Regions from separate parts of the Rhodopirellula sp. UBA1907 genome, predicted to be linked through region 2. Evidence: riboswitches for the same ligand, from Rfam matches in the RefSeq annotation. Region 2 holds a riboswitch; the other holds the start of a gene.

The links. A riboswitch is a leader RNA that binds a small molecule or an ion and turns the genes downstream of it on or off. The one in region 2 is predicted to bind cyclic di-GMP.
Region 1: it holds a riboswitch for cyclic di-GMP, as region 2 does, so the genes downstream of both, B2R17_RS17985 (hypothetical protein) here and B2R17_RS13435 (Flp family type IVb pilin) in region 2, are expected to answer to the same signal.

The regions. Positions count from the first base shown of each region.
Region 1 is NZ_DDGH01000083.1:122,649-127,215, forward strand. Features, by position in the region: gene B2R17_RS17980 (DUF1553 domain-containing protein) at 1-2,071, opposite strand, end outside; cyclic di-GMP riboswitch class I at 2,348-2,431, shown strand; gene B2R17_RS17985 (hypothetical protein) at 2,512-3,162, shown strand; gene B2R17_RS17990 (Tad domain-containing protein) at 3,271-4,425, shown strand; gene B2R17_RS17995 (TadE family protein) at 4,430-4,567, shown strand, end outside.
Region 2 is NZ_DDGH01000060.1:130,943-135,509, forward strand. Features, by position in the region: gene cpaB (Flp pilus assembly protein CpaB) at 1-879, opposite strand, end outside; gene B2R17_RS13430 (A24 family peptidase) at 1,072-1,629, opposite strand; gene B2R17_RS13435 (Flp family type IVb pilin) at 2,077-2,256, opposite strand; cyclic di-GMP riboswitch class I at 2,436-2,547, opposite strand; gene B2R17_RS13440 (DinB family protein) at 2,844-4,022, opposite strand; gene B2R17_RS13445 (hypothetical protein) at 4,092-4,567, opposite strand, start outside.

The DNA.
Region 1 (4,567 bases), on a different contig from region 2:
CGGTGGTGGATTCACTGAAGACCTGCGGAATGCCTCTCGGGACGATGTCGCCCAGATTGCTGACCTCACCCCGAATATGAATCGGGCAATCCTCCTGCTCATCGCTCGGTAAATCGGCCAGCGCCATCGCGGTCGGAACGGGGGGCGGAGCATTGGCGACCAAATCGGCTCGTTGTGACTTCAGTTGCTTGAGTGTCTGAGTCAACGCGGTTCGCATCGCGATGTTTTGTTCGATCTCCGCGTCTGATTCACCCGGGTCCTTTTCGCCATCGACCTGAACCCACTGCACGGCATCGGCGATCACATAACCATCCGTCCCACGGTTCGAAAGCGTGACCTGCGACTGAGTTTCCGCCTCGCAGTCAAACTCCTTCAGCACGCTGTAAGTGCCCGTCGTCGGAGGAACCGTCTGATTCAAAACCAGATTGTGAGTCTCGTCGTTCAACTGCACCGTGACAGGCAGATTCGACGCCCGATTGCCGCTGGAGTTGTAGTGAACTCGAAGCTCATACCGTCCGGCCTTGGGCAAGACCGCGGCAAACCGGATCGACGCCTCCCCTTTGTTTCGATTTTCGTCGTGCACATAACCTTTGCCAACAAACCCAGATTTGTACGTCGATTCAACCCAGTGACCTTCACGAACGGCATCGACATCATCGATCGTGATGCCTTCGAGTTCCGTCTTCTCTGCGAGAAACTTCAGTTCCGACTCGACTGCTTTGATCTCTTGATCGAGGCCTTGCAGCGATTGTTCGTGTTCACGAATGGACTCCTTGTGCTTCTTCGAAATCGGAAGCGGAGTTTTCTCCCAAGTGCTGACGTATTGCTGCGACTCACCATGCAGTGTTCGCGTGCTGCGAAAGATCCCAGCCATCGCGTAGTAGTCTCGCGTGGTGATGGGATCAAACTTGTGATCGTGACAGCGAGCACAACCAAACGTCATGCCGAGGAAAGCACGTCCGACCGTGTCGAGTTGCTCGTCGACCACATCCATCCGCAACTTGGTCTTGTTGCGTTCACTCAGCATCTTGGTGCCGATCATCAAGAACGTGGTGGCGACCAACTTGTCACGTCGATCTTCATCGGAAGAGGCCGGCATCAAATCACCCGCGATCTGTTCGCGAATTATCCGGTCGATCGGCATGTCGTTGGCAAACGACCGCACCAAGTAATCGCGATACCGCCAAGCGTCATGATGCGTCGCATTGAAATCGCTGCCGTTGCTGTCGGCGTAGCGAGCCACGTCCATCCAGTGCCTCGCCCAATGTTCCGCAAACTGCGTGCTGGCGAGATAGCGATCCACCAATCGCCGCCAATGTGCGTCGCTGGGATCCGCTTGAAATTGTTGAAGCGCTTCAGGATCGGGCGGCAACCCAGTCAGATCAAACGCCAAACGTCGCAGTCGCACGCTCGGGCTTGCGATCGGAGTTGCGGTCAATCCTTCGGCGTCCAAGCGTCGTTGCAGGTAGGCATCGATCGCGGAATCAGAATCAAACGCAACCGGCGACTCGCTCGAGCGAGGAGGCTGAAACGCCCAAAACTGCCGAGCTTGTTCCCAGTCGAATGACTTTGACTGAGAACTTGTGAGCTGTTCCTCTTCATACATCAATCTTGGATCAGCCGCACCATCGCGAATCCATTTTTCAAAATCTCGCACCACGTGATCGGGCAGCTTTCCCGAGGGTGGCATCTCGGAGGACTCGTACCGAATCGCCGCCATCAGTTCGCTTGCCGCGGGATCGCCAGGTCGGATGGACGGCCCACTGTCACCGCCAACTTCCCATCCTTCCTTCACATCCAAACGCAACGAACCGCCGAGGTCATCCGAATCTTTAGCATGGCATTCATAGCAATGCTCGATCAGAACCGGACGAATGCGAGCTTCGAAGAAGTCAAAGGATTCTTCGTTCGATTCATCCGCGGAAACCATCGCTGCACAACCGATGGTTAGCCCAAAAAAAGCCAGCATCCATCGAGCGGTCGGCCAACGATTGGCGAGCGAACAACATCGATCGCCGATTGGTTCAGCGATGACGTTGTCAAACAAGGGCGGGGCGAACGGACTCTTCATTACAGAACCGTCGATCAAAAGGTGGGGGAGAGGCGGGCCCTATAGGGTACACCATTCCCAACAACCGTGTGCCACGCGAGTCATCGCACCATCAATCCGTTGGAAACAGAGGTCAAAAGTCGACCATTCCGCTGCAAAATCGTTTCAACCGGCACGAGCGGGCGAACCACTGTCGCAGTCGCACAATCTGCAACCGGGGATGGCTCACAAAAGCCCACCTGCTCATTCGTGACCTAGTGTTTGTGTTAGCGACGTTGTGGGCTTCCGATTCGACATTCAAGAAAACGGCAAACCACGTGTAAACGTGGGACGCAAAGTCATGGATCCATGTTGAAAAACTTGGACTGCCAGACCGCCCTGGATGCTTATCGACATCGCGAGAAGATGTGGTTGTCACATCGAGCGGGGGGGATTTCCTGCTCACACCGAAGGCGCACACCATGCGGAACGAACTTGCCCTTTCAAAGCTACTCCTCGCGGGCCTGCTGGGCTTATGGGTTTCACTCACCCCAAGCGACGTCTCTGCAGACGATCGTAAATCGATCTACTTCATCGAAGAAAACTGGGAACTGACGCTGGGCGATCCCGAGCCTGACATCAATTCGCCACAAGTATCGTTTTTCGTCTTTCCGAACCGAGACGACGAATCTCGCTACTTTGAGTTGCAACTGAACTATGCCGCAGATGCAACCTATTCAAGCGGTGGGTTTCGCGTCACTGCCGCGGTCAACGACAAGGCGGTCGACCACGAACGTGGTGGAGACTTTCAAAACTGGTCAGCGAGCAACGACTGCATCCGATGGACGACCGTCATGGCCGTCAAGAACTCTCGCTATCTCTTCGCGATCAAAAATGGTGAGTCGGCTGATTGGGGAGCCTTTGGAGGCCCTGACTACTTGGTTGAAATGCCACATGAGAGCGGTGATGGCCTGATGAAATATCACCCCGATACAAGCCTCGCGAATGTCGACATCGGATTCGGAGCCAATCGTGTTCGTTCGATTCGATTGAAAAGTATCCGGGTCGTTTTTGAGGATGGCAGTGACCAAGTCATCACAGTCAATCTGACACCGACGTCGATCAATTCGTGATCGAACGATCGGATCAACGTATCGTGCCAATGCACAGTGGACGAATCTTCAGAAGATTATCCGTTCGTCTCCAACCATCGCGTTCTGCCATCATCCAGTTGAAATCAAATGTCATCCAAATCGATCATCCAACTCCGCTATTGCATTCAAGAGCCTGAATCCCGACGCGGCGCCGCGGGAATCTTTGGCCTCATTCTCTGTGTCGCATTGTTCACAGTCCTGGCGGTCGTTTCAGAATTTGCCTACATCAACACCGCAAGAACAGAACTCTCCAGGTCCGCCGATTCTGCTGCACTCGCGGGAGCCTGGGCGTTGTATGATGCTCGCGTCAACGGGGACCACGATGGCGTCAACCAGGTAAAGTCTTCGGCAGACCGAATCAGCTCCGCCAATCACATCGGACAAATCCAGGCTCATGTTGGCTCAGTCGATCACGCGGTCGAGATTGGATCTTACGATCATGCGACTCAAGTCTTTGAGCCAATGAATGATTGGGCGTCGGCCAACGCGGTCCGCGTCAATCTCCATCTGACAAACTCGGCTCATGGCGAACTTCCGTTGCAGCTGGCTGGATTGACTGGTCGAAAATCGCAATCTCTTCGTCAAAGCGTGACTGCAGCATTCCAACACAATATCAGCGGGTTCAAGCGTCCACCGAACAATGGAACCAAGATTGACATCTTGCCCATTGCTCTGGATGAGGAAACTTGGCAACTGGTCAGTGACAAACAAACTTCTGACGACTTGATGTACTTCAACGGATCGGTCGTGGAAGGAAGCGACGGCTTCCACGAATGCTCACTCTATCCAACGGGAACCGGTGCTCCTGGTAATCGTGGAACTGTCGACATTGGATCATCCAACAACAGCACCAGCGATCTTCGCCGCCAGATTCTCTATGGAATCTCGCAAGATGATTTTGATGCTTTGGGACGTGAATTGGTCTTTGATGAACACGGCGAACTGTCCTTGAACGGCGACACGGGAATCAGTGCGGGAATCAAAGCCGAACTCAGCTCCATCATCGGTGAGAAAAGGATCATTCCGATCTTCCGCAAGGTGCAAGGCAACGGCAACAACGCCAACTACACCATCGTGCGGTGGGAAGGAGTGAGAATCCTCAGCGTGAAGCTAACCGGCCCGATGAAGAAGAAGCACCTAACGATTCAGCCCACCCCGATGATTGCGAGAGGGTGCGAATTCGACGTCGCAGGCAATGTCCACAGCGAGTTCTTGTACTCTCCTGCAATGTTGGTGGACTGATCTCATGAAACGTTCATTGAAAGGAAGACCTGCCCGCCGGAGACGCGCCGAGTCGAAAGTCTCTTGGGAACAAGGCCCTCGCAAGAAGACGGAATGCACTGCCAGCACATCTCGACGATCGTCTTTGTTGCGTCATGGCGCT
Region 2 (4,567 bases):
GATGGATGGCTTCACGACAGGAGTTTCGACGCGATTGTTATCTTCTTCGCGTTGAGCTTGAGCGATCTGATAATCGGAGAGCCATCGCAAGAATTCTTGCCCGGCACCGCCGTCGGTCTCGCCGTCTTTTGTTTCGTTGATGTCACTTGGGTTACCGAGCGTCAGGCGAATCTTTCCGAGTTCGCTAGCGTAGGTCCAAGCGGGAGTGTCTTTTTTATGAATCAGCAGCGAGATTGAACGTGCCGGTTTGGCTTCGGCTTCCGAATCGACTTCGCGTTCGGTGCGGCCATCAACGGCGAAGACTCGCACACCCGTCAAAACGGTTTTCGCGGTCGTCTCGGGAATCAATTCGCTTTTGACGAAGTAGGCCATCACGTCCACTCGGTCGCCGGGGCGGACGAGGGTCGCAACGCTACTCTCCGGGTCGGCTCGCATCGACACGACGCTGAAACCGACTGGAATGGTTTGGGATGAACCGTTCGCATCAGCCATCAGTTTGACCGGCATCACGGGTTCGCCTTCGTAGAAACGCTGGCGCGCAAATTTGCCTTCGACGTCTTCGAGTTTGCCACTCGCACCGGTCGGAACACGATCGGCGGGCCATTGTTCGAGACGGATTTTGTCAGCGGTGATTTCTTCGGCAATGTCAATGGTTTTCGCGGTGACGAAGATCTCGACCGTTTCTACCGAACTCTGACCCGTCGATTGAGCTTGCATCCATTGGCTAACGCCGATCGCGGCAATCGTGCCGCAAACGCAGGCCAAGATGAGGAAGACTGATTTGTTTCGCATGGCAATCGAGTGGGTAACCAGAGGTGACAGACTGCTCGCGTTGAATTCGATCGATGACCGACCGCCCGCAATGGAAGCGTCACTCACGGTATCGGGTGTGAGTCTTCAAGAGCTAAACACACTTGGGGCAACCGAGTCCCTTTGCGCAATCGCTACAGATTGCCAAACGGAGTTTTTGCTTCGAATTTCCAACGCTAGGAGGAAAATCCCCGAAAAATGGGGCACAAATGATGACAGGCCGCATGGGGGTACCATGCGGCCCTCGATCTTCAATTTGAATCAGACCAATTGGCCCGTGGCGGCGAAGTAGATGATCGTGCCGATGGCCATCGGAATTCCGTATGGCAACAGGTACATGGTCGGTTTTCGCTCTCGAGCAATCGCGGCGAGCTGCTCAGGTTTGCGAATCGTTCGCCACTCTTCCATGATTTTCAGGAATTGAGCGTAGTGTTTCATCCATGCACCGCTCTTCCAGATCATGAAGACTGCCATGATTCCGCCGACGATGGCGGTCGCAGCAAAGGCTTTCAGCGTGATCATGGTTCCGCACCAGGCTCCGATGCCAGCGAGCAGTTTCACGTCGCCTGCACCCATGCCGCCAACGTTGCGAAGTGGCAACAGCAACATCATGCCGACGAATGTGCCGAGCAAGCTGTATCCCAGTTCGGGAAAGCCGCCTTGGATAAAGCAGTGTGCCCATCCGCAGATTATGAACGGGAAAGTCAACCAGTTGGGGACTTTCAAAATCATGCCGTCGATGACAGCAGCAACGATAAGGACAACCGTCACGAACCAAATGGTCCAGTTTTCGGTGATGCCGTGAAGGAGAGTGTCCATGGTGATTTCCCCGTGTTTCTTCGGCCGAGTCGTCCGTGAAACGAGTCGTCCGTTGGTGGTTTCAAATTGGAAGGTGTTTGAGTTGGCGGTGAACGTTTTATTGGTTTCCGGTCAAAACGGATGGATCAGCGAGGACCGATCATCCAGCTCAACATTGCGAACAGCAAAGTCACGCCACAGCAGGCTAATTGCCAGACATGGGCGGCAGCGTCAGCGGGAATTAGTGGGTAGTTCATTCGCTCGATGCCCGGGGGCAAACCTAAAAGGTGTGAAATGAGTGTTAGCTAAGACATCCATCGAATCTCTCAATGGCGGATCGTCTCATGTCGATCCACATCGTCGTCGCAATAGGGCTCCCCCACGGGCGATACCGAAAGGCGGCGAGAGTGGTCTCGCCGCCATTCGGAATGTCGCCAAATTGACGGGACGGACCCGCCGGATCAGCACTTAGTTGGCAGCAATTGCATCGCCAGCTTCGCCGAACTTTGCGTTGGCGTTGTTACCGATTGTGGTAACAGCACCGATGCAAACGACGATGATCAGGGCCAACAAGACGGCGTATTCAACAGCCGTTGGTCCGTCTTCTTCTTTCAGGAAAGCAACAACGTTTTCAGCAAACTTTTTCATGTCTAACTCCAGACAAAAACGGGGGCCACGATTATGTCTCGTTAACCCGGCGACAAAATGTCAGTCGATTCGATGTGAACCGACCCAGGTGACAACAGCCTTCGTCAATGAAAATTAAACTGACAAGCCTCGGTTCAAACTCGAGCGTGTTTCAGGTTGAAACAACGAAGAGTTCTTTCCACGGCAACTCGGCTTTCCTGAAGCCAAGCCGAACGCAAACAATGCGATCGACCGACTCACGGACCCGTGGTTTTGCGTGCCGTCCTCTCGAACGGTTTGCCTTTGTCAGGGAACTTCGGCTGACCCAGTCGAGCAGTCCAAGGCAACACACCTTCGAATGTTCGACGTGGCAGTGAACCGCCGCATTTGGGCCATTCACTTTCTCACTACCGAACACTACGACAGAAAACGAAGGTGTCAAAAAAGATCGGTTGGCCGAACCTTAACGGCGAGGCAAGTTGCCGGGTTGGTCCGGTCATAACGATTAGGCGGCCGGCCGCGATTGTAAAAATGACAAATGGGCGCATGCACTTATAGAAGACCACTGCCCCTCTGTTTGATATTCCGCAAACCCGAACTCGGCGGAGTTACTTTTTAGGCCATCCGGGCAGCGAAAATTTCTTTTTCGTATTGGTTGTGTGTTCGCTGTAGTGCCGATCCATTTGTTTCAGCAAAGCCTTCAATGTAGGCCAACGACTGCCCGGCACTTTGTCGTCGACGGAGTATCCATCCAGCAGATAAGCAAACCGACGCGAAAAGTCGCTGACGCGTTGCATCTGACGAGCTTCTTCAGCTCCACTCCAATCCGCGTTGGCGAATTTATAGTCGGGCGGCATTTGGGCGGGATTTAGATCCATCACAGGAATCGACGCGTCAGCCTCGTGATACATCTGAGAGAAAAACAGCAACTGACGCCCCATCATGTGCTCCACATTCCAGCGAGGCGTGTGAGTTCCGTTGGCGGGTTTGAAGTTCATTTGAGCCGTTGTCAGCTCCGCAAAGACCGCCTGAGACTCGGCACGAGACTTTTTCATCGCGGCGAAGAGTTTGTCCATCTCCTCGGGCATTTGCCACGGTTTCGTCGAGACGTTCCACCAAACAACAGCCGGCTTCGTTTCGGAATCAGCCGATTTGGATGAGATGGCAACCGTGTTGTGATCCTGCGTTTTGACTTGGACCGATTCGGGCAATGCCGATGAAACTGAGATCCAGTTCCGAACGCTCGGGGGCTTTGGTTGGCCTTCGACAACAAAACGTTGAAGGTCCGATCCGATGACCGCATCAATGTTCTTTATTGATGCCAGCGTTTCGGAAGTGCAACCGAGGCCTGCAACAACGAGGTCAACACCGTCCAGCTGAACATGAACGGCTGTATCGCCCAGATGGCTCACTTGGATGTCGTTTGGTGTCTTACTGGCTGAATCTGCTTCCAATTCATTCTGGGGTACTGGTTGCCAAGTGACTTCGGCTTCGTTGGCTGGTCGGCTGAGCAGGTAGGTGCCGGTCTCACCCACCGTCACCGTCGCGTCAGTCTCTGGAATCGCGGACGCATCGCCTTGCGACAAATCACTCGAGTTCTTCAGTTCAGCTTTGACCGCAACACTCAAACCCCAGTGCGATTCAATCGTTACTGTTCCTCCAGGCGAAACGCGAACCGCAACCGGATCACCCTCGGCGGCTTGGGCAGGAGCACTGATCAATGACATCAGGAGTGCCGCACCAAAGAGTGATGCAGCAGTTCCCTTGTAGTGAGAGATCGAATTCATCGCGATGGCCTATCGGTTTGCCACGCACCGTGAGGCGGCGTGGTCGAATCGTGGAATGGTCGTGAGAGGCTACTCTAACACGATCCCTTGCACACGTTTCCACTCTGTGATCGCCAATGAAACATCCAGTTGCCGCGCGAGTTGATCGCCACGCAACTTCGCGAGTTCCAAACGAATCAGGTCATCCGAGCCAACGGGTTGTTGGTCCAGTTCGATTGCGGCCGTCGTTTCAGCCAACCGTTCCTCGGCCCATTGCAATTGTCGATCGATCAGTCCAAGACGAGCGTTCGCCAGGCGAACGTCGAGGACCGATTGCAATGTTTCGTTGCGGATCACATCCGACAACGATTCGCGGAGAAGCGAACATTGTTGACGGCGGCAATTTAGATCGCTTGTGTTCGAATCTGGTGAGAAACACGAAAACAGCTTTTTTCCGGTGGCCGACGCGATGGCCAAACCGGCGCCCGGGCTGAGTGCACCCATCAGTTGCCGTGCCGAGGACAAGTTGCAGGTTCGCATGCCTGCACACAGTTGCTTGACTGCTT